3 regions of the Neobacillus sp. DZ-9 genome follow, and region 2 is predicted to be linked to each of the others. Evidence: predicted binding sites of a transcription regulator. Region 2 holds the regulator's gene; each other region holds the start of a gene.
What was found. The regulator LexA, encoded in region 2, represses DNA repair genes until DNA is damaged. The targets are predictions, from matches to a motif close to CGAACATATGTTCG.

Region 1 (7,344 bases), 480 kb from region 2:
CCCGGTGGAACAATCTTAATTGATCCTTTTGTTCTTCAATTATTTTCCGGATTAGCATACTCATCCCGACACTACTTAGATGAACCCGGCTTATTCCGCCGGTCTCTTGGAGTATGCGCCATGCCAAGCGGGAAAAACTAAACACCTGGGCCCGGATCATTCCGCTAATCTCTGGATTAACGGCCAAACGGTATTCAGACAAAAAGGTCATCTGTTCTGGGACAATATAAATAATGGGATTCCCCTTCGGGTCTTCCAATAGTTGATTATGAATTTCGTCAAAAAACATCGTCGTTTTTCCGCTTCCTGATCGCCCAATTACCATTCTTAATGACATGTATTAACCTCTCCTTCCCTATCCCTTCAAAAACTCTGTATCTTCCATTCTAACATAATATGAGTACAAACGTTTGGTTTGCTGCAGACAGATTCATACCAAAATTGGTAATAAAAAAACACGATTGCAAAATCGTGTTTTCTTTCTTAATATATTTATCTGTTGATTTCCGCTCCAGGCGCTAGCTTTCCTCTCTAATCAACCAAGTTATTCGATTAATATTTACTTAAAAATGCACGTCCATTTCGTTTAACGGCCAGTAGCGGAGATCCACCTTACCGACAACCTGATGTGCAGAAATAAAACCAAAATGTCGGCTGTCCCAGCTGCCTAATCGGTTGTCCCCTAGTACAAATAATTTTCCGTTAGGCACCGATTCTACACCGGTAATTTCTTTTAAATTGAAATCGCCTGTTATTTTCACACCGGGTGATTTTTGTTTATACACATTCAAAAATGACTCATCATACTTATGCCCGTTAATGTATAGGGTATCATCACGGTATTCAATTTTATCGCCTGGCAATCCAATAATTCGTTTCACAAAATCTTCTTTTTCATTTGCGTGAAAAACAATCACGTCAAAACGATGTAATTCTCCGACTTGGTATCCAAGCTTGTTCACTACCAGCTTATTACCGTCCTGAAGAGTTGGCATCATAGACTCGCCTTCGACTACATAATTTGAAAAGAAAAAAGTTCGAATAAAAGCAAAAATGATGATTCCAATGGCAAAAGCCTTCACCCATTCCATTCCTTCTTGTTTCCATTCAATCTTCACCGACATTCCTCCTCCGTTTCTCCTGTTCTTTCATTCTATCTATTTCACCAGTATGGACATTTTCTAAAGGTTTATTCAATCTAATCTCGATTCGTTTACCTACATACCACAGGATGAAAATAACAATTAATACAATAACCGATCGATACGGCTGAGTTATCAAGGAATGAATGTCATAACCCACAAAGCTTAGAGTGAATATCATCACCAGTTTTCCAATACATACCGCAAGCATGTATTGAGCAATGCTGATTTTCGAAAGTCCGGCGACAATATTCACGACAGCCGAGGGTGTAAAGGGAAAACATAGTAATATGAAGAGAGGACCGAAGCCATGCCTGTCAACCCAGTCCATCAATTTACGAACCTTCGGGTGATTAGGTAAAAAAGATAATAGCCTTTTTTGCCCATATCTTCGGATTAAAGAAAATACCAGTAATGCGCCAATGCAAGCACCAAGCCAAGAATATAAAAAACCCAGCCAAAGCCCAAAAGCACTGGCATTAGCCATTACAAACAAAAATAGAGGGAGAAACGGCAAAAAGGCTTCAATAACAATAAGCAAAATGACAGGAATGGGACCAAGGGCTCGGTATTCCTGGATAAGATTCATCAAATTCTCAATGGTAAACCATGCTCTAATCGATTCGAAATCCATCCGCTTCTCCTTATTCTTGTTGTGTATTATTTAAGATAGTCTTTTAGGGCTTATTTTGTAATAAATTGTTGAAGCGCTTCTTTATTTTTTTCGACATCAATATCTAATACCGCTCCCTCTCCCTCTATACGTGGTTCCGTAAAACTATTTTCGACAGGAATTCTTAATGTCTCTACATTTCCTCTTTTATCGGAAAAGAAATCTTTTGCCATAAAAATCATGTCCGAAGTTTTCATATTTGTATTAACATACGGAGCAACGACTCCAACTAATTTTGGGAGTTTTGTAATGGTTTGGAATCCGCTTAGTTGGTCTCTAATTGCTTTTACTGCTTTTTGCTGCCGCTCTACTCGCCCAAAATCCCCCATGGCATCATGGCGAAAACGAACATACCCCAGCATCTGTGTGCCATTTAATCGTTGTAGACCAGGCTCTAAGGTCATGTAAATATTCTTCTCCATTTTTTTCTCTACATCAATTTCTACCCCATTAGGGAAAGCTTCATCAATGAGCTGCACAAAGCCTTGAAAATCAACAATCGCATAATATTGCAAGTCAATATCAAAATTTTGTTTGATTGTTTGTCTCATTAATTCAGGACCTCCACGGGCAAAGGCAGAATTTATTTTATGCTTTCCATGGTCCGGAATCTCCACATAACTGTCACGCATAATCGAGGTAAGCTTAAAGGTACCTTTATCTTCGTTATAATGAGCAATCATAATCGTATCTGCCCTGGCTTTTTCTTTTCCCCGTGCATCACTTCCAAGCAATAAGATATTGGTGTCGCCATACTGATCCTTCTTGCCTTCAAATGTATAAACAACCTTCGTTTCCTTCTGGTCTTTATTTATTTTTTTTAAAGATTGATTAACTCCTTGCTCAAATTGATAATAAGCATATCCTGCCACACCGCCAATTAATAATAAGAATATAAGCAAAATGGACGTCCATCTTCTCTTTTTCTTTTTTTGATGTTTTTCAGACCTCACTGTAATCACCTATCTCGTCCATGTATTTTCTGTTCATCTATCTAAAGTTTTATTTTCTTTTTCAAGGTTTCTTCTTTAATTCATTTTCCCCTATCAGATATCCTTCTATTAATAAAAACTTTCTCACGAAAATGAGAAAATTTGCAATAAAAAAACTCGCTTTTAAGCGAGTTTTCTAAAAAGGAATGCAGTATTGCTTTTAATGAAGCTTTTATGTAAAATAAAACAAGAACATTTGTTCTCTATAGGTAGAAAGGTGCGGTGGTAAATGACCAGGATTCCAGAGAATGATCGCGACATCATGGAAAAAGCCATCTATTTACCGATGGTTTTAATCGTCTTAAATCGGGACCTAGAAGTTGTGGAAAAAAGCCCCTTCAAATTAAAAAAACCTTATTTGAATTTAATTGAGGAAACAATGAAAGAAATCCAGAGGGAACTCTCTGAGGTAAAACAATATATGAAAAAGAACAAACTTCAGGTAATTGAAACAAAACGGGACGATGCCTTTACAATGTTCATGTTTATTTATAAAGGATATGAAGAAAACCATAATTATTTTAATCCTAGAATTCGCAATAAAGTTCAAGAATTAATGGAGCTATATTTATTAAAAAAACACCTGTCCCGTTAGAGGATAATATTAACCGGTTTACTCCTCGCCCTTCGAGAATTCACCAGCATATTCATGGGTACTTTCTGAGGCTTGTAACGTCTTCGGAACGTGCAGTAAGTAAGTTAACTTTCTCCCCTTATGGTCAATTCTTTGTAAAATAGTTGATTTTAATAATGCCGTTCTTAATAATTGAGTTTCAATTGTAGAGGATGAAACAGGAAAAAGATAAGATTGTTTATTATGGAAAGTTATCATCGTTTGGTTTGCCCCTGCTCGACGGTAGTCATTAATATGCTCTTGTGAGAGCCAAATACATTCAGGGTTGCTAGGTGAGGCAGTTGGGAAAAAGAAAATGTGATTTGCCGGTTCAATGGCAATTGGGTTTTTGCGATTATAACCAGTTAATTTTCGCGTTCCCCTTTTCCGGCTTTCGTAATCGACGCCAAAGTAATCACAGCTATTTTTTATTATATCCAATGGTTTAAACGGAGACAGGAAACGATCCTCAACTTCATAAATCTGGGAATAAATTTTACTTCCATAAACGACAGGCTTCAAAAACATGGTGCATGAATTAATCTCATATTCATCAATTTTCTGCTCTTTCAATCCATTCCACTCCTTTTCATACTCCTAATTCCACCATATCTTATCATTTTTATTTTTCCAATTCCTCTACTTTTCTGAATTGTTATTAATTATTCACAATTGATGTGTCAAGTAAAAATGTTTCTGAAAATTAAAATAATTTAATGATATTATTCAAAAAAACCCATATAATTAAAAAAAGCATCAGAGGTGATTTTCATGAGTGAAAAATCATACACGGAATTAATGAAACTTGGTGCCATGAAACGAAATCGGCTGAAGGAAAATTTCGTCCAGGATTTATACATTGATATGCTCTTATCAGAAATCCAGCTAACAGTTGAAAAGGAAAAATTATTACGAAAGATCGACTTTGCAATTGATCATCGGGACAAAAAGTCATTCCTCCATCTTTCAGGACAGCTTAAAGAAATTAACAAACGATTTGGAACTTAAGCCTTTCGGGTTAAAAAAATTGCCAGCCTCTCAGCTAAACGTGACAGGCTGGCACTTTTTTTATTTTATAACCTTTTACGATCTACGAACAAATATGGAAACCCCGAAGTTTCCAACTACTTCTTGGAATTCTCTTACAAAGGCGTTTTCTAATAAGCAGCTTTGAGCACGTGAAAAACGATCGTTACGTTCTAAAAGATTCCGACATGGATTAGCACTACCGATAACAGTTGCTTGGACAATTCTGCGAGGGGATCTTCTGTCATTAGCGTTTCTTTCCCAAATAATGAAAACAATGTCTGGTTGATTATTCACTGTAGTACCCCCTTTCATTCCGTTTCTATATTAGATGAAAGGATTAAAATGCTTGTCTAGTGAAAATATCTATTATTTGCCTAAATTATCATAAATAGGCTGATGACAAAGTGTTCGTCATCAGCCTGTATTTTACCCTGTTACTGTTCATGCTTTATTTGATATTCTTCCAGCATTGAAATCCGGTCAAGCATGGAAGGATGGGTATATCTAAAAATTTTCACCAAGAACGGAGGTCTTACTTGGCTTAAACCTGATCGGGTCAATTCCTGAAAGGAAGTAATGGCAGCTTCAGGGTTTTGGGTCATCTCAATAGCATACCGATCTGCCCGTGTTTCCTGATACCGTGAAGCCAAATTTGTCAGCGGACTTGCTGCAAATAACAGCATGGAAATGATCATAAAAAATAACGGGAGAGATCTTATATCTCTGACATCTGAGATTTTCAATTCTTTTCCCCAGCGTTTAACTATCCAATTCATAAATCTATAGGTCAGATATAAACCCAATAGTGAAATTAATAAGTACCCTGCTATCCCCCAATAAATATGCTTTTCAACATAATGACACATTTCATGTGCCATTATAAATAAGATTTGGTCGTCTGTCAGCTTATTTAGAGTCGTATCCCAGAGAACAATCCTGGCGTTTGAGCCAATCCCGGTAACATAGGCATTTAATGAGTTCGTTTTATCCGCCATATTCACTTCAAACACATGTTGGGCAGGAATGTGAGCCTTATCTGCGAGTGCTAATATTTTCGTTTCTAATTCTTTATTTTTTAAAGGATAAAAATCATTGTAAAGCGGGTCAATGACAACCGGCTGCAGGAACATCATAAATAAGGTAAAAGGTATGGATAACAGCCAGCCATATAGCCACCAGCGCTTTTGGCTTTTTTTCATGAGCCAGTATAAGATCGGCACAATAATCAACCATGTTCCGTAATTAAGCCAAAAGTCAATGAGCTCATCCTTCATCCATGATGGGAAGGTCTGGGTAGAAATATGATAGGTTTTGGATAAAGAATAACTTATATAAGTCAAAGGTAAAGTGGCCAAGAAGGCAAAAAATGATAACCAAATCAAATAGATGGGAGTTTGCAAGAATTTGTACTTTGCAGAGTTTTCTGCCCACCGCTTAAAGGCCTTAGAAAAACCAAATAATAAAATTAGAAAATAGAATATCCATTCAAATGGCGTTGATAGGAAAAATAATAAATTTCTTATTTTTGAATACTCCTCACTCAACATGAGCTCTCTGCCATTTAAAAAAGTTGCAGGATCCGCTTTAGTTCCTTGATATTCAAATGGCAGCTTTGGGTCGGCAAGATGGAATAAATACCAATAAAAAAACAACCCATATAGGCAAAAGGCCAAAACCGCATAGAACCCCATTTTTCTGACCATGATTTTGTCCCCCTTTGTGTACAACCTCTCTATACATAGTGTAGATAAAAATCGCTGATTTAGAACTGGACATTAAAAAAAGCCAGCAGAAGACTGGCTACAATAGATAAGAATATAGGGCGAGAACTGTGATAGAACCAAGCGCAGCCATGTATGTTTATTTGCCTTTAAATACTGGTTTTCTTTTCTCAGCGAAGGCCTGCAAAGCTTCAATCCGGTCTTCAGTAGGAAGCGTTACCTCATAGGCTTTTCGCTCGATTTGCAGACCTGTGCTTAAATCAGTATTCATACCATTTTTGATAGCAAATTTCGCTTGTTGTAAAGCAACTGGGCCATTTGCAAGCAGCCCGGAACAAAAAGCGATACCTTCTGAGAGGAGCTGGTTACGATCAACAACCTTTGTCAATATCCCGTAACTAAACGCCTCGTCAGCAGTAAGCCTGCGTGCGGTTAAGATAAGCTCTAACGCTTTGGCTTGGCCGATTAATCTTGGCAGGCGCTGAGTCCCTCCTGCACCGGGTATAATCGCAAGACTGGTCTCAGTTAATCCCATTACTGCAACACTTGCAGCAATGCGAAAATCGCAAGCAAGGGCGAGTTCCATTCCGCCGCCAAAGGCAAAGCCGTTAATAGCAGCTACTGTCGGCTGCGGCAATTGATCAATAGCATTAAATACCTCATTAATTTTGAATAAATTTCGTTTCACCTGTTCATCGGTAAGGTTTTTTCGCTCTTTTAAATCAGCCCCCACACTAAAGGCTTTTTCACCCGCTCCACTAAAAATAACAGCGCGGATTTCTGGATTGATACGAATGTCTTCTACCTTCCTTTGCAGCTCAAGTAAAGTTTCATAATTAAAAGCATTTAGTGATTCTGCACGATTAATCGTAACAACTGCAATATGATCCTCTAAATTCACTAAAATTTGCTCCATGATTTCCACCCCTTTTTAATCCTCTTTAGAAATTCGGAAAAGGCAAGCCAAAAGCCTGCCTTTATTTAAAAAAATAATGTGATTTACGCTCCAGGCGCGAGCCGTTTGGCCTGGAGCGTAAATCAACAGTGTTAAAAAATATTATTTTGCCGTTTCCGTTAGTTGTGTTTTTAATGCACGTCTTAATATTTTTCCGGTCGTATTCTTTGGAAGCTCATCTAAAAATTCAATTGATGATGGAACTTTATATTTAGCCAG
Region 2 (7,344 bases):
TCATTCCATTCTTTTTCCTTTTTCTCACCTGTTTCCACAATTAGCTTTTGGAAGTTATCATATACTTCCTGTGGCACATGGAAATCTTCTTCGAATGTCCACTTGTATGCTTCCTTAGTTAATTTTAACTCGTCAGCACCTAGTGGTGATCCGTGAACGCCAGAAGTACCGGCACGGTTTGGAGAACCATAACCGATTACCGTTCTAACTTCGATCATAGTAGGACGATCAAGGTCACTTCTTGCTTCTTCAAGCGCATTTGCGATTTCTTCAAGATTGTTTCCATCTTCTACACGGACATACTGCCAGCCATATGATAAGAAGCGCTCTTTTACGCTTTCCGAGAAGGATTTATCCAAGTCTCCATCAAGTGAAATATCATTTGAATCATAAAGTACAACTAAGCGTCCTAATTTCAAGTGACCTGCAAGGGAAGCAGCTTCAGCAGAAACACCTTCCATTAAATCTCCGTCACCACAGATGCTGTATGTAAAATGGTTCACAAGTTCAAACTTATCTTTATTATAAACGCCTGCTACATGACGTTCTGCCATTGCCATACCGACTGCCATTGCAATACCTTGACCAAGCGGTCCAGTTGTTGCTTCGACACCTTCAGTGTGGCCGTATTCTGGGTGCCCAGGTGTTTTACTTCCCCATTGACGGAATTGCTTTAAATCTTCCATAGATAAGTTGTAACCGGATAAATGAAGCATGCTGTATAACAACGCAGAACCGTGGCCTGCAGATAATACAAAACGATCGCGGTTAAACCATTGTGGATTCTTCGGATTATGGTTCATGAAGCGAGTCCACAATGTATAGGTCATAGGTGCAGCACCCATTGGCATTCCCGGATGACCTGAGTTTGCTTTCTCAATCGCATCTATGGAAAGAGTACGAATCGAAGTAACGGATAAATCATCAATAGTATTAAACATGAATTACATCCTTTCTTCACCACTTGAATACTAGATACATTCTTAATATTATATTGCTACTGAAATTAATTCAACCAATAAACTTAATAAATGAAATTAATTTTCGCTTTGTTTCTCATTTGGACACAACGATGGTTTGTGCATATAAAAAAGGAATACAAAAAATAGTATTCCTTGAATTAATGTAGATTATTTTTCTTTCTTTCTTTAAGTTTTCCTGGTGTGACATCGTTTCCTAATGGATCAACGAACTTTGTATTGGTTAACGTTTCAAGCATGTTGGAACGAAAAGTTGCTAGATACTCACTTCTTAGTTTGGATTGCTCTTTTGCTTCTAATTCCGTTAATCCGGTTGTTTTCGCTTTCCTCGCAAGTTCATTTATTCTTGCCATTTTCTCTTTGGACAGCATTTAAACACCAACTTTCATAAAAAACTGTGTACATAGCAACTGATTTTACTAAAAAAAAGACCTTCTGACAAGGCAAAAGGTCTACTCATCTTGAGATTCCATATATTCCTGGTATCTACGATGAACGGTCGCTTTGGAAATATTATACCCAAATCCTCTTAAAACAGCGGCTATTTCATGAAAGGTTAAATTGTTCTTTCTTAATCTCACAATTTCCTCGACTGGAACTTCGATTTTTTCTCGGCCTGAAGCTTCACCAAGGTTTTTTAAATTTTTTTGGGGGCTATATCCCTGTTCGACAGCCCGTCTCATTCCACGCTTTATTTTTACATTATGGAGCTTTCGCTGGTACTCTTCCACCATACTAACAATTTTCAATACCATAGAATCCGACTCTGAAAGCTGCAATTCACCATTATGAGAAATACAATAAAGTTTAATTCCCTCTTTTAAGATACAGTGCAAAAGTGCAATTTTGGCGTTTCCCCTGCCAAGACGTGTTTCGTCTTGAATTAGAAGGGCTTGTACTTTTTTATCCTTTATCCGTTCCAAAACATGAAGGATACCATCTCTTTCAAAGTCATAGCCGCTTGCCTGTTCTTTAATAATTGAATCAATTTCAAAATGATGCTGTTTTGCAAGTTGTATTAGTTCTTCTTCTTGACGCTGTAACGAGGTTTCCTGCGTTTCCTTATTTGTGCTAACCCGGCAGTATATGATTGCATTCATCCCATTTATTCCTCAATGGCACTTGCAAATTGTGTAGTATCCGGAGCTTCGTTGCTGACTGGGATCATAATTTTATCGCCAGGGAAAATTTGATCACCCACATTTTTATTGTGCTTTTTCACCCAGCTGATAAACTCTTTATTGGATAGAGAGTGCTGGCCTGCATACTGGTCGGATAGCTCCCAGAGTGAATCTCCTTCAGAGACAGTTACTTTTATAAATTTATCCTTTTCATTGGCATTTGACTGAATAGATAAGATTAAGGCAAATGAACAGCTTATAAACATTAGAATTATAGCAAATGAGTATTGGTTCCAAATCTTTTTCATGATTAACACCTCTTAATAGAATATACGTTCGCTTTTGATAGTTTCATTATAATTCGAACGTTTGTTTGTTGTCAACTAGTTATTCGAACTTATGTTTGTATAAAATAAGCGAACATGATATAATTAAGACAACATTAACCAGGCGAGGTGCATTTTATCATGGTAAAGATATCTAAACGGCAGCAGGATATCCTGGATTTCATAAAAGGTGAGGTTAAGAGCAAGGGCTATCCTCCATCCGTACGTGAAATTGGCGAAGCGGTTGGACTTGCATCCAGTTCCACTGTACATGGCCATTTAGCTAGATTAGAAAGTAAAGGTCTTATTAGACGAGATCCAACAAAACCAAGAGCAATCGAAATTTTGGAAGTAGATGAACTTGCTCATATCCCAAGAAACAATGTAGTCAATGTTCCAATCGTTGGTAAGGTAACAGCGGGATTACCTATTACTGCCATTGAAAACGTAGAAGAATATTTTCCACTTCCGGAAAGGCTTGCACCTGCTGATGAACACGTATTTATGCTAGAAATCATGGGTGAAAGTATGATAGAGGCTGGAATTCTTGATGGAGACTATGTAATCGTTAAACAGCAGCAAACAGCGAATAATGGGGATATTGTTGTCGCGATGACAGAAGATGATGAAGCAACGTGTAAGAGATTTTTTAAAGAAAAAGATTTCATCCGGTTGCAGCCGGAAAATTCAACCATGGATCCTATTATTTTACGAAATGTTTCTATTCTTGGAAAAGTTATCGGAGTATATAGACATATTCATTAATAAAGAGTCGGCTTTCAATTGCCGACTCTTGTTTTATCAATACTAATATTGGGAAAATTTTTGATAAATAATTTTAATGATGCTTGTATTTGGAAAATTCAGTATTTTTTCCTATGCTCAAGAGTTTCCAAGTTTAGTATAATGGTAATACACCAAGATTTACCTTAGGTCCAAAAAATTCAGGCTTAAGGAGAGTGAGAAAGAAGTGTTCATTGACATTATTTTCTCGTTAGTGATTGGTGGGTCGGTTGGGATTATTGGACATGTTCGTAAGCATGGTAAAATTATTATGCCTCGGAAAACAAAAAAGTTCCTTTATCTCGGTTTTCTAGAAGAAATGCTTCTAGGTGCGGTTGCAGCCCTTCTTCTTGTTTTGTATACAGCTCCAAATTCCTATGTTGAGAATATTATTTTTTCGCTAGTTGCCGGGATTGCTGGTGATGCTGCACTCTCGGGTTTTAAATTGATCAAACAGAACAGTGATGAGAAATAAAATTTATTACAAACCAGCATCTGGATTATAGGATGCTGTTTTTTTGTGATCTTGTTTTTTTAGTTTGGATGGTTGATTGACCAAAATGCAGGAAAAAGTGCATCGAGGGTCAATGAAATAGTGTTTCATTGACCGACTTGCATGAAAATGTGTCTCTTCGGTAAATGAAAGAGCCTTTCATTGCCCAAAGTGAATGAAATAGATCTTCCAGGGTAAATGAAGTGACAGTTCATTTACCTAAATCCAAGAATCTGTGTTTCCACAGTAAATGAAACTCGCTTCCCGAATGAAGTTATCTTTTTCAACAAATAAAAAAGTCTTGACGCTATAAAAGCGACAAGACTTTCCAATCTTAATACATTGACATATACTGATCGCGTTCCCATTGGTGAACGACGGTACGGAACATATCCCATTCGATCTCTTTTGCTTCTACAAAGTGTTCTAAGATGTGCTCGCCAAGACCAGCTATGATTACTTCGTCTGATTTTAATAGGTCTAAAGCTTGAGCTAGAGTTGCAGGCAGATCGATAATGCCTTCTTCTATTCTTTCTTCCTTGCTCATTACATAAATGTTACGGTCAACTGGTGCAGGAGGAGTTAACTTATTCTTAATTCCATCTAGGCCAGCTTTTAGCAGAACAGCCATCGCAAGGTAAGGGTTTGCAGCTGGGTCAACGCTTCGTACTTCAACACGTGTGCTTAGTCCACGTGATGCTGGAATACGAATTAATGGTGAACGGTTTTGTGCAGACCAAGCAACATAACATGGTGCTTCATAGCCAGGAACAAGACGCTTATAAGAGTTTACAGTTGGATTTGTAACTGCCGTAAATCCAGGTGCATGTTTTAAGATACCAGCAATGAACTGACGTGCAGTATCGCTCATTTGAAGGTCGCCAGTTGGCTCGAAGAAGGCATTTTCCCCATTTTTAAATAAGGAAAGGTTCATATGCATTCCAGAACCATTTACTCCGAATAAAGGTTTTGGCATGAAAGTAGCGTGTAAACCGTGTTTACGGGCAATTGTTTTTACAACCAGCTTAAATGTTTGGATTTGGTCACAGGCTGTTAAAGCATCGGCATATTTGAAATCGATTTCGTGCTGACCTGGCGCTACTTCGTGGTGAGAAGCTTCAATTTCAAAGCCCATTTCCTCTAATTCAAGAACGATATCGCGGCGGCAGTTTTCTCCTAAATCGGTTGGAGCTAAGTCAAAGTAGCCTCCTTGGTCGTTCAATTCTAAAGTAGGCTCACCTTTTTGGTCCAATTTAAATAGGAAGAATTCTGGCTCAGGTCCGAGGTTAAAGTTAGTGAAACCAAGGTCTTCCATTTCCTTCAACACTCTTCTTAAGTTATTACGAGGGTCACCTTCAAAAGGTTTTCCTTCTGGAGTGTAGATATCACAGATTAAACGGGCAACTTTTCCTTTTTCTGCGGTCCATGGGAAAACCACCCATGTATTTAAATCAGGATATAACTGCATATCAGATTCTTCAATACGTACGAAACCTTCGATTGAAGATCCGTCGAACATCATTTTGTTATCAAGTGCTTTTTCTAATTGACTAATAGGAATCTCAACGTTTTTAATTGTTCCTAGAATGTCAGTGAATTGTAGGCGAATAAATTTAACATTTTCTTCTTTTGCAAGACGTTGAATATCTTCTCTTGAATACTTTGGCATTTTTCAATCCCCCTAAATTTTCATAAAAAATTTTAATGGAAAAAGCGTGACATATCACCTTGACGAAGTGAGGAACGATTTAATCTATTTGAATGAATCAATTCGTTTCGCAGCATTTTTCTTAACTGATCATCTGTTAACTCGCGCTTCGCCTTTTCGGCATGTTGCTCAAGAACATTTGCTTGTTCTTGTTTGACCAAGAATAGCTGCTTGATTCCTGCCATATTGACTCCTTGATCAATTAAATCTTTCACTTCTAAAAGCCTATCAATATCATTCAAACTAAATAGCCGTCTATTTCCCTCAGTTCTTGCTGGAGAAATCAACTGGTGTTCTTCATAATACCGGATTTGCCTTGCTGTCAGCTCTGTTAGCTGCATGACAGTTCCGATGGGAAACAGCGGCATGGAACGGCGAATTTCCTTTCCACTCACCAAATTTCTCCTCCCTTACTATCTATCATATTGTTATTATATTTGACGTTAGATAATATGTCAATCTCATGTAAGAAAATCTAACATAGTTTTTAAATTATAATTAAAGTTAAGTCTGCGGAACCGTTTTAATTACAATATTTTGATTTATTGGGGTTTGACGAGCAATAGTACCTTCGCACAATTACCGTTTTGGTGTTTTTTCAGCGCGAACACGCATTAGGAACCTCTACTAATTACCGGCTTGGCGTTTTTTCCGCCCTTAAGGTCATTAAGAACCTCTCCTAATTACCATCCTGATGGTTTTCCCCACTAAAGGGCATTAAGAACCTCTCCTAATTACCATCCTGATGGTTTTTCCCCTCTAAAGGGCATTAGAAACCTCTGCTAATTACCATCCTGATGGTTTTTCACCTCTAAAGGGCATTAGGAACCTCACCTAATTACCATCCTAATGGTTTTTCCCCTCTTAAGGGCATTAAGAACCTCTCCTAATTACCATCCTGATGGTTTTCCCCCACTAAAGGGCATTAGGAACCTCTACTAATTACCGTCGAGGTTCATTCTTAGGCCTGACTCATTTACCTGCTGACCTTCTTGTATATTTTCCTACTTCAGTTCAATTAATCCTTTTTCGATTAATTGATCAATAGCTAGACATACGGCCATTTTTACATGGGCATAGGTTAATCCGCCCTGAACATAGGCCACATATGGCGGTCTGATTGGGCCATCTGCTGTCAGTTCAATACTTGCTCCCTGGATGAAGGTTCCCGCAGCCATAATCACATCATCTTCATACCCAGGCATATAGCTTGGGTGTGCGGTAACGTATGAATTAATCGGGGAGGCAAATTGAATAGCTTGGCAAAAGGCGACCATTTTATCGCGATCATCAAATTGGACTGATTGAATTAAATCTGTCCGCCTCGCATCCCACTTCGGTGATGAATTCATTCCCAATTTTTCAAGCGTGGCAGCTGTAAAAACGGCTCCCTTTAGTGCTTGAGCTACCACGTGTGGGGCTAAAAAGAAACCCTGATACATTTCCTGCAGGCTATATAAAGAAGCCCCTGCTTCGGCTCCAATTCCAGGGGATGTCATCCGGTAGGAGCAAGCCTCGACCCAGTTCTTCTTGCCAACAATGTATCCTCCTGTTTTCACGATGCCGCCGCCAGGATTTTTTATTAGAGAACCGGCCATCAGATCTGCCCCAACATGGCAAGGTTCCAACTCTTCAACAAATTCGCCGTAACAATTATCAACAAACACCACGACGTCTTGTTTGATTTCTTTTACAAACGCAATCATCTCACCTATCTCAGCCACAGTGAATGACGGCCTTGTCGCATAGCCTTTGGAGCGTTGAATCCCAATCATTTTTGTGCTCGGTTTGATTTTCTTGGCCACTTCATCCCAATCAATCCCGCCCTCATTGGTCAAGGAAACACTATCATAGGAAATGCCAAATTCCTTTAAGGAACCGACACCATTCCCGCGAATCCCAACGATTTCTTCTAGCGTATCATATGGTTTAC
Region 3 (7,344 bases), on a different contig from region 2:
GAGTTAAAACCTATCATCCATGAATTAAAAGAAAAGAATTATTTTGTACGCGCCTGTATTTCTACCTCCTTTTATTGTCCTTATGAAGGGAAAATAAATGAGAGTGACACATTGGCGCTTTGCCGTGATTTTGTAGAGGCTGGTGTCGATGAATTAAGCGTGGCCGATACGATTGGGATGGCGGCCCCGGATGAAGCATACTCTTTGTTTTCTCAACTAAAAGCAGTATTCCCTGGGGTTCTTTTAACAGCCCACTTTCATGACACCCGGAAACTTGCCCTTGCCAATATTTTAGCTTCCCTTCAAGCAGGAATTGACCGATTTGATTCCTCCGCCGGCGGGCTTGGCGGCTGTCCTTTCGCGCCTGGAGCCAGCGGAAATGCGGCAACGGAGGACGTAGTTTACATGCTTGAGCGGATGGGAATTAAAACAGGTGTTAATCTCGAAAAGCTTGTGGATGCGATTGAAATCGTCCGTCCTCATCTTTCAAGGTCCATCGATAGCGGATATTATCGATTACATGCTCAAACCATTTAGATTTGTGAATAATCACCCTTCTATCTATGCATCTTATTAGATGAAACTACCTTGAAGGGAGATTTATTTATGAGCCAAAAACGTGACAAGGGAAACAGCCAAAAGGGCAAAGACTATGCAGAAACAAGCGGTAGCGGCACACGGACGATGGCCGCTGAAGAGATGAACAAAGCGATTCATCCAACGAAGCGACAAAATGCAGAGTCATAATAGAAAAGCGGAAGCGCCTTGTCCAGGGAAAAAAGTAGTTCATTTTTTCCTAGGGGCGACAAGCATAAGACGAGCCGGCGGAAAGGTTGCTTTTTACCCTTTTCGCCGGATTGACTGTAGACCTGCGAGCCCCTGGCGCTGGAGCCGGACATTTCTCAAAGTGCGATGTCATGTAATTTGTGTTATGAGCTTAAGCCGCTAAATTGGTATCAGCGGCTTTTTTCATGTTAAAATTTATGGGCGCATGAAGTTTATTTTTTTCATATGTTATATTAAACATTTCGGGAGGTGCCGCTTTTGAAAAAGGCATTTCGAGCTTTGTTCATTTTACTTTTTTTCTGGTTATCTCTCGCGTTATATTTTACAAACCGTATCATGTATATGAAAAAAAAGGACGAGGATTTTATCTTAAAGCGGGAAAAGGATGCAGGCAGGTATAAGCCTGATGAATTTAATTCCCTTCCACAACGGGAAGTGGATATACCTTCTCCTTTCGGCTACACCATTAAAGCCCTTTTGGTTGAACCCCACGAGACCAACCGCTATATCGTTATTACGCATGGTGTTACCGAAACGAAAATTAATTCGATTAAATATGCAAACCTTTTCCTTGAGCGCGGGTTCAATGCCTTGATTTATGACCATCGCCGCCACGGGGAATCCGGCGGGAAAACAACCAGCTTTGGCCACTATGAAAAATTTGATTTAAAAACAGTTGTTGACTGGCTAAAAAATGAAAAAGGGCCCAATCTTGAACTTGGAATTCACGGGGAATCGATGGGGGCAGCGACAATGCTGTTATATGCAGGGCTTTTAGAGGATGGCGCTGATTTTTATATTGCCGACTGTCCCTTTTCTGATTTTAAAGAACAGCTTGCCTACCTGATTAAAAAAGATTTTAAACTTATCCCCGGACTCTTGCTGCCGATCGGTGACGCTCTTTTAAGGTTACGTGATAAATATTCCATTCGGAATGTTTCTCCGATTTCGGTCATTGAGAACATCAAACATCCCGTTTTGTTCATTCACAGCCAAAAGGATGATTTTATTCTTCCTACCATGACGAAAGAACTATTTGAACAAAAGAAAGGGCCGAAGATGCTCTATCTTGCAGCCAACGGGCGCCATGCCCAATCCTTTAACGAAAATCCCGCTGATTACGAACGGGTGATTGATGAATTTCTACAAAAATATGTTCATCAGCCTTTGCTTAATTAAAACAGACTGTCCATTGGATCAGTCTGTTTTTTCTTTCAGTATTAGGCTCATATGTCCGTTCAGGATTTGCCCTGGGCTTTTTAATTGAAAGCAATTAGTTGCCTTGGAAAAATCAATTTTCATTTGTTCATCAAAGAAGACCATTTTGGATTTTTCTACATAAACCGTTCTATCGTTTGTTTCAATCGCGATGTCGGTATTTTCTAATTCGGTAACATACCATAAGGCAATTACACCGTTTACGGCGCAGCCGCAGCCATCTGTATCATATTTTAATTTTAAATAGCCTTCGCGGTTTGCGGTTCTTTCATTAATTTTTTCTGCCGCTTCTGCTGTAATTATAATTTCCACGTTTAAACCCTCCCTCATTAGGCATATGATGATTGTATCATATGTTTTTAAAGGAGTGTCAGTCTTTGTCCAAAGTTCAAATCAAAGTAAATGATAACGGATCTCTAAGAATCACCGGTGATGTGGAATTACTTGATGGGGAAGGCAATGTTTATACTACTAAACCATCTTTTTCTCTCTGCCGCTGCGGCTTATCAAAAAACAAACCTTTTTGCGATGGCTCGCATAAAGGAAATTTCGAATCACAAGTCCGGGTTCCTCAAGGTGAATAGTTTAAAAAGCGCGGCTTCATGATAGAAGCCGCGCTTTTTATGCGTCCGTCAGCCTTATATCGGCAATCGCATCTATGGGAATCCGGTGCACTTCTTCAAAACGGTCTACTACATGAAGCCTTTGAGCCATTTCGTCCCAGTAATGAATTTTGCCAATCACAATTTCATAATTCCGGTTATGGTAATGCGTAATTGTAATATATTGATCAAATTCAATTGCTTCAGACAAGGTCTCATTCATGAGCTCGAGCTGCTGCTCATCCATTTCTCTTTTCTGTTCGTATTCATCTTCTTTTACCCAATCCCGGAGCAATTTCACATGCTCAGGAAGCATCATCGACGTCCATTTGATTCTGCCGCGGTCGCGAATCGCCATACGCCTCTACCTTCTTTCTTATTCACTCAGAATTCGCCTTAAATTTGATAACTGTCTAGCTCCAGCGCCTAGGCGCTTCCGCTTTTCTAATTACATTTTATGCCCGCCCACTAGTGTTGCCCTGTGCTTTGCAGTTCCAGCTGCTGTATAGGAAACAGCGCGCAGCAGCGAGCCCGAACCGAAGCGGCGGCGGACTGCATCCACTACATAGCCAAGCTCCCGCCTCTTATAGGCACCCAAGTCAAAAAGATCAAGCTGAAGCTCGCAGTCTTCAACAATATTTCCGAGGGCAATCGCAATTTGCCTTACCGTCTTGCCTGTATAATTTTCATGAAACAATTCAAGGCAGACGCGGTAAAGCTCCATCGTCTCATTCGTTGGCTGCTGAATCGTTCGGGAACGATGAAAGCCGCCGCCAAATTCATCTTGGCTGTAACCGATGCTGAGACTAATGGTCCTCCCTGCTTTACGGCGCGTTCTTGTTCTCCGGGCCACTTCCTCGCACATTTCTAAAATAACGGCCTTGATTTCCTTTTCCTCTTTATAATCCCTTAAAAGAATTTGGCTTTTTCCAAAGCTGATTTGCCCCTGGATGATTGGGGCTCCTGGCTCAGAAAGATCCACTCCCCAGGCATGATGATAAAGCTGGTTTCCCATAATGCCGAACTTCTTTTCCAGCTTTTCTAAATCATAGCGGGCCAGCTGGCCAACCGTAAAAATCCCCATTCCGTTTAATGTCTTTTCGACACGCCGGCCAATTCCCCACATTTCCCTAAGCGGGGATACGTTCCAAAGCTTTGTCTTTACATCTTCATACGTCCACTCAGCCACTCCTTTTTTCTTTGCGTCCAGATCCAGACAAAGCTTTGACATGAGCATGTTCGGGCCAATGCCGACGGCGCACGGCAGCTGAAATTCCCGTTCAATATCGTCCTTTATTTTTTCGGCAATCGTCCGAGCATTCCCCCATAAGTGAACCGCGCCATCGACTTTAATAAAGCTTTCATCGACGCTGTACGTATGGATGGCTTCTTTTGGAACGTAGCGGTTAAAGACACGGGAAATTTCAGTTGAAACACGTAAGTACGTTGCCATCCTTGGCTCAACAATTTGAATTCTTGGGTCTTTTGGAATCTCGAATAGCCGCGAACCTGTTTTAATGCCAAATTCTTTTTTGAGGCGCGGGGAAGCAGCAAGTACGACACTTCCCTGCCGATCCAAGTTGCCAGCCACCGCTAAATAGCAATTCAATGGGTCAAGACCTCTCATAACAGCCGAACAGCTTGCATAAAAGCTCTTCATGTCCACACATAGAATTTTATTTTGCGGCAGTGTGCTATAATCCACCATGGCTTTCCCCTCACAGTTTTTCAAAAGTGGAACATTTGTTCTTTATTATTATATTTATTATGATAAGCGAATATACGTTCTCATTCAATGGAAATTTTTTGCCTGTTTTTTTAGATGGAGATTAAGCGGCAAAACAGTATAATAACGTTGAGGTGCGTTTTTATGGAGAAAAAATTAGTCGTTAAAATGATCAAGAATTGTTTTAAACAGTATTATGAGGCGGATTCGATGCCTGTTGATGAGAAAGATTTGGAGGTACTTGTGAATCGGATTCTTCAAACAAAAGACGAAGAACCGAGTGCGGATTTATATGAGGTAGTAAATGATATGGTGTATGAATTTTTAACAGGATGATTCTATAGAAGAGCCCTATGGGACAAAACCAGCGGAAATCCCATGCAAACTGTCCCATAGAAAAGCTCTATGGGACAAAACCAGCAGGAACCCCATGCAAACTGTCCCATAGAAGGGCTCTATGGGACAAAACCAGCGGGAATTCCATGCAATTTGTCCCATAGAAGGGCTCTATCGGACAAAACCAGCAGGAACCCCATGCAAATTGCCCCATAGAAAAGCTCTATGGGACAAAACCAACAGGAATTCCATGCAAATTGCCCCATAGAAAAGCTCTATGGGACAAAAGCAACAGGAATTCCATGCAAATTGCCCCATAGAAAAACATGCAAGAATTCCCCATAAATTATGTTAAGATAATATTTCTTGTATATCCTCCTCGGTTAAAACGGATTTGCCCTGCTCCTCGGAGTCAATGATTTCTTCAATCAGCTGTCTTTTTTTGTCCTGCAGTTCGCTGATTTTCTCTTCGATGGTGCCTCGGGAAACAAGCTTGATGACCTGGACAACATTTTTCTGGCCGATGCGATGGGCCCGGTCTGCGGCCTGCTCCTCGACCGCCGGATTCCACCAAATGTCATACAAAATGACCGTGTCCGCTCCCGTCAAATTAAGTCCTGTACCGCCAGCCTTAAGCGAAATAAGGAAGAAATCGCGTTCCCCTTCATTAAATCGATTGCAGATTTCCAAGCGTTCTTCAGACGGGGTCGCGCCATCAAGATAGAAAAAAGGAAGGTCCTTAACCGCTAAATTTCTCCCTATAAGATCAAGCATTTTTGTAAACTGCGAGAAAATCAACACCCTCCTTCCTGAAAGCCTGGATTCCTCAATAAGCCTCATCAGCATTTCAAATTTAGCAGAACTGCCTTTGTATCCGTCCACAAACAAAGCCGGATGGCAGCAAATCTGCCGCAAGCGCGTTAAACCTGCTAGGATTTTTATCCGGTTCTTCCGGATGGTTTCCTTGTCCAAATGTTTAAGTGTATCCTCTCGCAGCTTAGCCAAATACGCGGCATACAGCTTCTTTTGATCTGGAAGAAGTTCTGCTGATTCCGTAAACTCTAATTTTTCCGGAAGCTCGGAAACGACGTCTTCCTTCATCCTTCGCAATAAGAATGGCCGGACTCTACGAGAAATCTTTTTCCTTGATAGGTTTGAGAATTCCTTTAAGCCACGAAATAGTTCAGGAAAGACGACATGAAAAATAGACCAAAGTTCTTCGAGAGAATTTTCTACCGGTGTTCCGGTCAAGGCAAATCGATAATCCGCCTTAAGCCTTTTTACCGCCCGTGCCGTTTGGGTCAGTGGGTTCTTAAAGGCTTGTGCTTCATCAAAAAAGACAGTGTGGAAATCTTGGTTCTCGTACCACTTGAGATCCCGACGCAGCAAAGGATACGAAGTGATAACCACGTCCATTTGCAAAGCTTCCTTCAGGATACGATGCCTCTCAGCTTGATTGCCATCCACGACAACAGCTTGAATTTCTGAAGCAAATTTCATCATTTCACTCAGCCAGTTATACAGTAAAGAGGAAGGACAGACAATTAAAACCGGCTGCTTTTTTGCACGGATGTTCTCAAGCTCTGATAAAATAAACGTAATGCTTTGCAATGTTTTTCCAAGGCCCATATCATCAGCTAGAATTCCGCCAAATCCGTAATGGGCAAGTGTTTTCATCCACTTGTAACCGCGTTTTTGATAGTCCCGTAAAATCGAATCTAAACTGGATGGCACTGCAAACTCTAAGCTGCCGGCATTGCGGAGACTTTCAAGGAATTGACGAAAGGATTCTTCCGCAATGAACACCTGACTGTCATCAACCGAATCAAGCAGCGGCAGTCCCTGCATAATCGATAGCTCGAAGCTATCTTCAAGATTCTTCTTCTCTGCTGGTATTTCCGTTAAAAACCGTTGGATTTCCTTAAACTCCCGTGTCTCTAACGACAACAGCGCACCATTCCGAAGCCGATAAAATTTCCGCTTTTCCTCTAGGGCCGTTAGAACTTCTTTAATTTGCTGCTCAGGAATTCCTAGTTCAAATTTAAATTCGAGCCAATTTGTTCGTTCTTTTTTCACCCTTACCCTCAAGCTCGGGCGGGGATTCTCTCTAAAAATCCTGTTTCGTACAGCTGTTGTAGCATAAATTTGTGCTAGCTTTTGGAGCTTCGGGACAGTATGGTAGAGAAATTCATATTCTAATTCTTCATTGTGAAGGTAATAACCGCCTTCAGTTTTAACAAATGAACTCTCCTCCATAAGCTGCAGAATCAGGCTCTCCTTATCCTCATCACGAATTACTCTAGAACCAGCATAAATATCCGGCCTCTCCAAAGGATTGATTACAACATTATCGTAATGAAACTCCAGCCCGGCTAGCAGGCGATTTTTCACCCGATCCAAGTACAATTTGGCAATCAGAGGCGTTTTCATATACTCTTTTGCCAGTGCATCAGAAAGCTGGACATAACCTATTTTTTTTAAGCCAGGGACTACTTTTTCTAAAAAATACTTGATTTGTACTTGAGGGATGGAAATTTGATTCGTTCCTGAGGCATCTAGCAGTTGTTTAAGATCGGACAAACGCTGGCAGTCCTCCGTTTTCATCGTAACGATTTTCCCTGCCGATAAAACAGACCCGTAAGAATCTAAGATAATCATATTAGATAATCCTTTAAC

Region 1: AC59HZ_RS05550 (YhjD family protein) is a predicted target of LexA. The motif match lies at 2,997-3,010, and genes of this name have one in related genera.
Region 3: AC59HZ_RS02640 (Y-family DNA polymerase) is a predicted target of LexA. The motif match lies at 4,382-4,395, and genes of this name have one in related genera.

The regions. Positions count from the first base shown of each region.
Region 1 covers NZ_JCAIOL010000002.1:215,176-222,519, reverse strand. Annotated here, with positions in the region: gene addB (helicase-exonuclease AddAB subunit AddB) at 1-337, opposite strand, end outside; gene lepB (signal peptidase I) at 564-1,118, opposite strand; gene AC59HZ_RS05560 (TVP38/TMEM64 family protein) at 1,108-1,776, opposite strand; gene AC59HZ_RS05555 (LCP family protein) at 1,827-2,768, opposite strand; gene AC59HZ_RS05550 (YhjD family protein) at 3,037-3,402, shown strand; gene AC59HZ_RS05545 (competence protein ComK) at 3,421-3,993, opposite strand; gene AC59HZ_RS05540 (IDEAL domain-containing protein) at 4,192-4,428, shown strand; gene AC59HZ_RS05535 (hypothetical protein) at 4,504-4,761, opposite strand; gene AC59HZ_RS05530 (M48 family metallopeptidase) at 4,884-6,152, opposite strand; gene AC59HZ_RS05525 (enoyl-CoA hydratase-related protein) at 6,310-7,086, opposite strand; gene AC59HZ_RS05520 (fatty acid--CoA ligase family protein) at 7,228-7,344, opposite strand, start outside.
Region 2 covers NZ_JCAIOL010000002.1:691,786-699,129, reverse strand. Annotated here, with positions in the region: gene tkt (transketolase) at 1-941, opposite strand, end outside; gene AC59HZ_RS07985 (DUF896 domain-containing protein) at 1,121-1,351, opposite strand; gene AC59HZ_RS07980 (YneB family resolvase-like protein) at 1,433-2,080, opposite strand; gene yneA (cell division suppressor protein YneA) at 2,086-2,409, opposite strand; gene lexA (transcriptional repressor LexA) at 2,569-3,192, shown strand; gene AC59HZ_RS07965 (DUF4257 domain-containing protein) at 3,398-3,685, shown strand; gene glnA (type I glutamate--ammonia ligase) at 4,038-5,372, opposite strand; gene AC59HZ_RS07955 (MerR family transcriptional regulator) at 5,405-5,779, opposite strand; gene AC59HZ_RS07950 (methionine gamma-lyase family protein) at 6,416-7,344, opposite strand, start outside.
Region 3 covers NZ_JCAIOL010000001.1:522,545-529,888, reverse strand. Annotated here, with positions in the region: gene AC59HZ_RS02670 (hydroxymethylglutaryl-CoA lyase) at 1-537, shown strand, start outside; gene AC59HZ_RS02665 (hypothetical protein) at 607-747, shown strand; gene AC59HZ_RS02660 (alpha/beta hydrolase) at 1,045-1,965, shown strand; gene AC59HZ_RS02655 (iron-sulfur cluster biosynthesis family protein) at 1,984-2,316, opposite strand; gene AC59HZ_RS02650 (CDGSH iron-sulfur domain-containing protein) at 2,382-2,588, shown strand; gene AC59HZ_RS02645 (YolD-like family protein) at 2,626-2,964, opposite strand; gene AC59HZ_RS02640 (Y-family DNA polymerase) at 3,055-4,314, opposite strand; gene AC59HZ_RS02635 (YqzH family protein) at 4,477-4,668, shown strand; gene AC59HZ_RS02630 (DEAD/DEAH box helicase) at 5,020-7,344, opposite strand, start outside.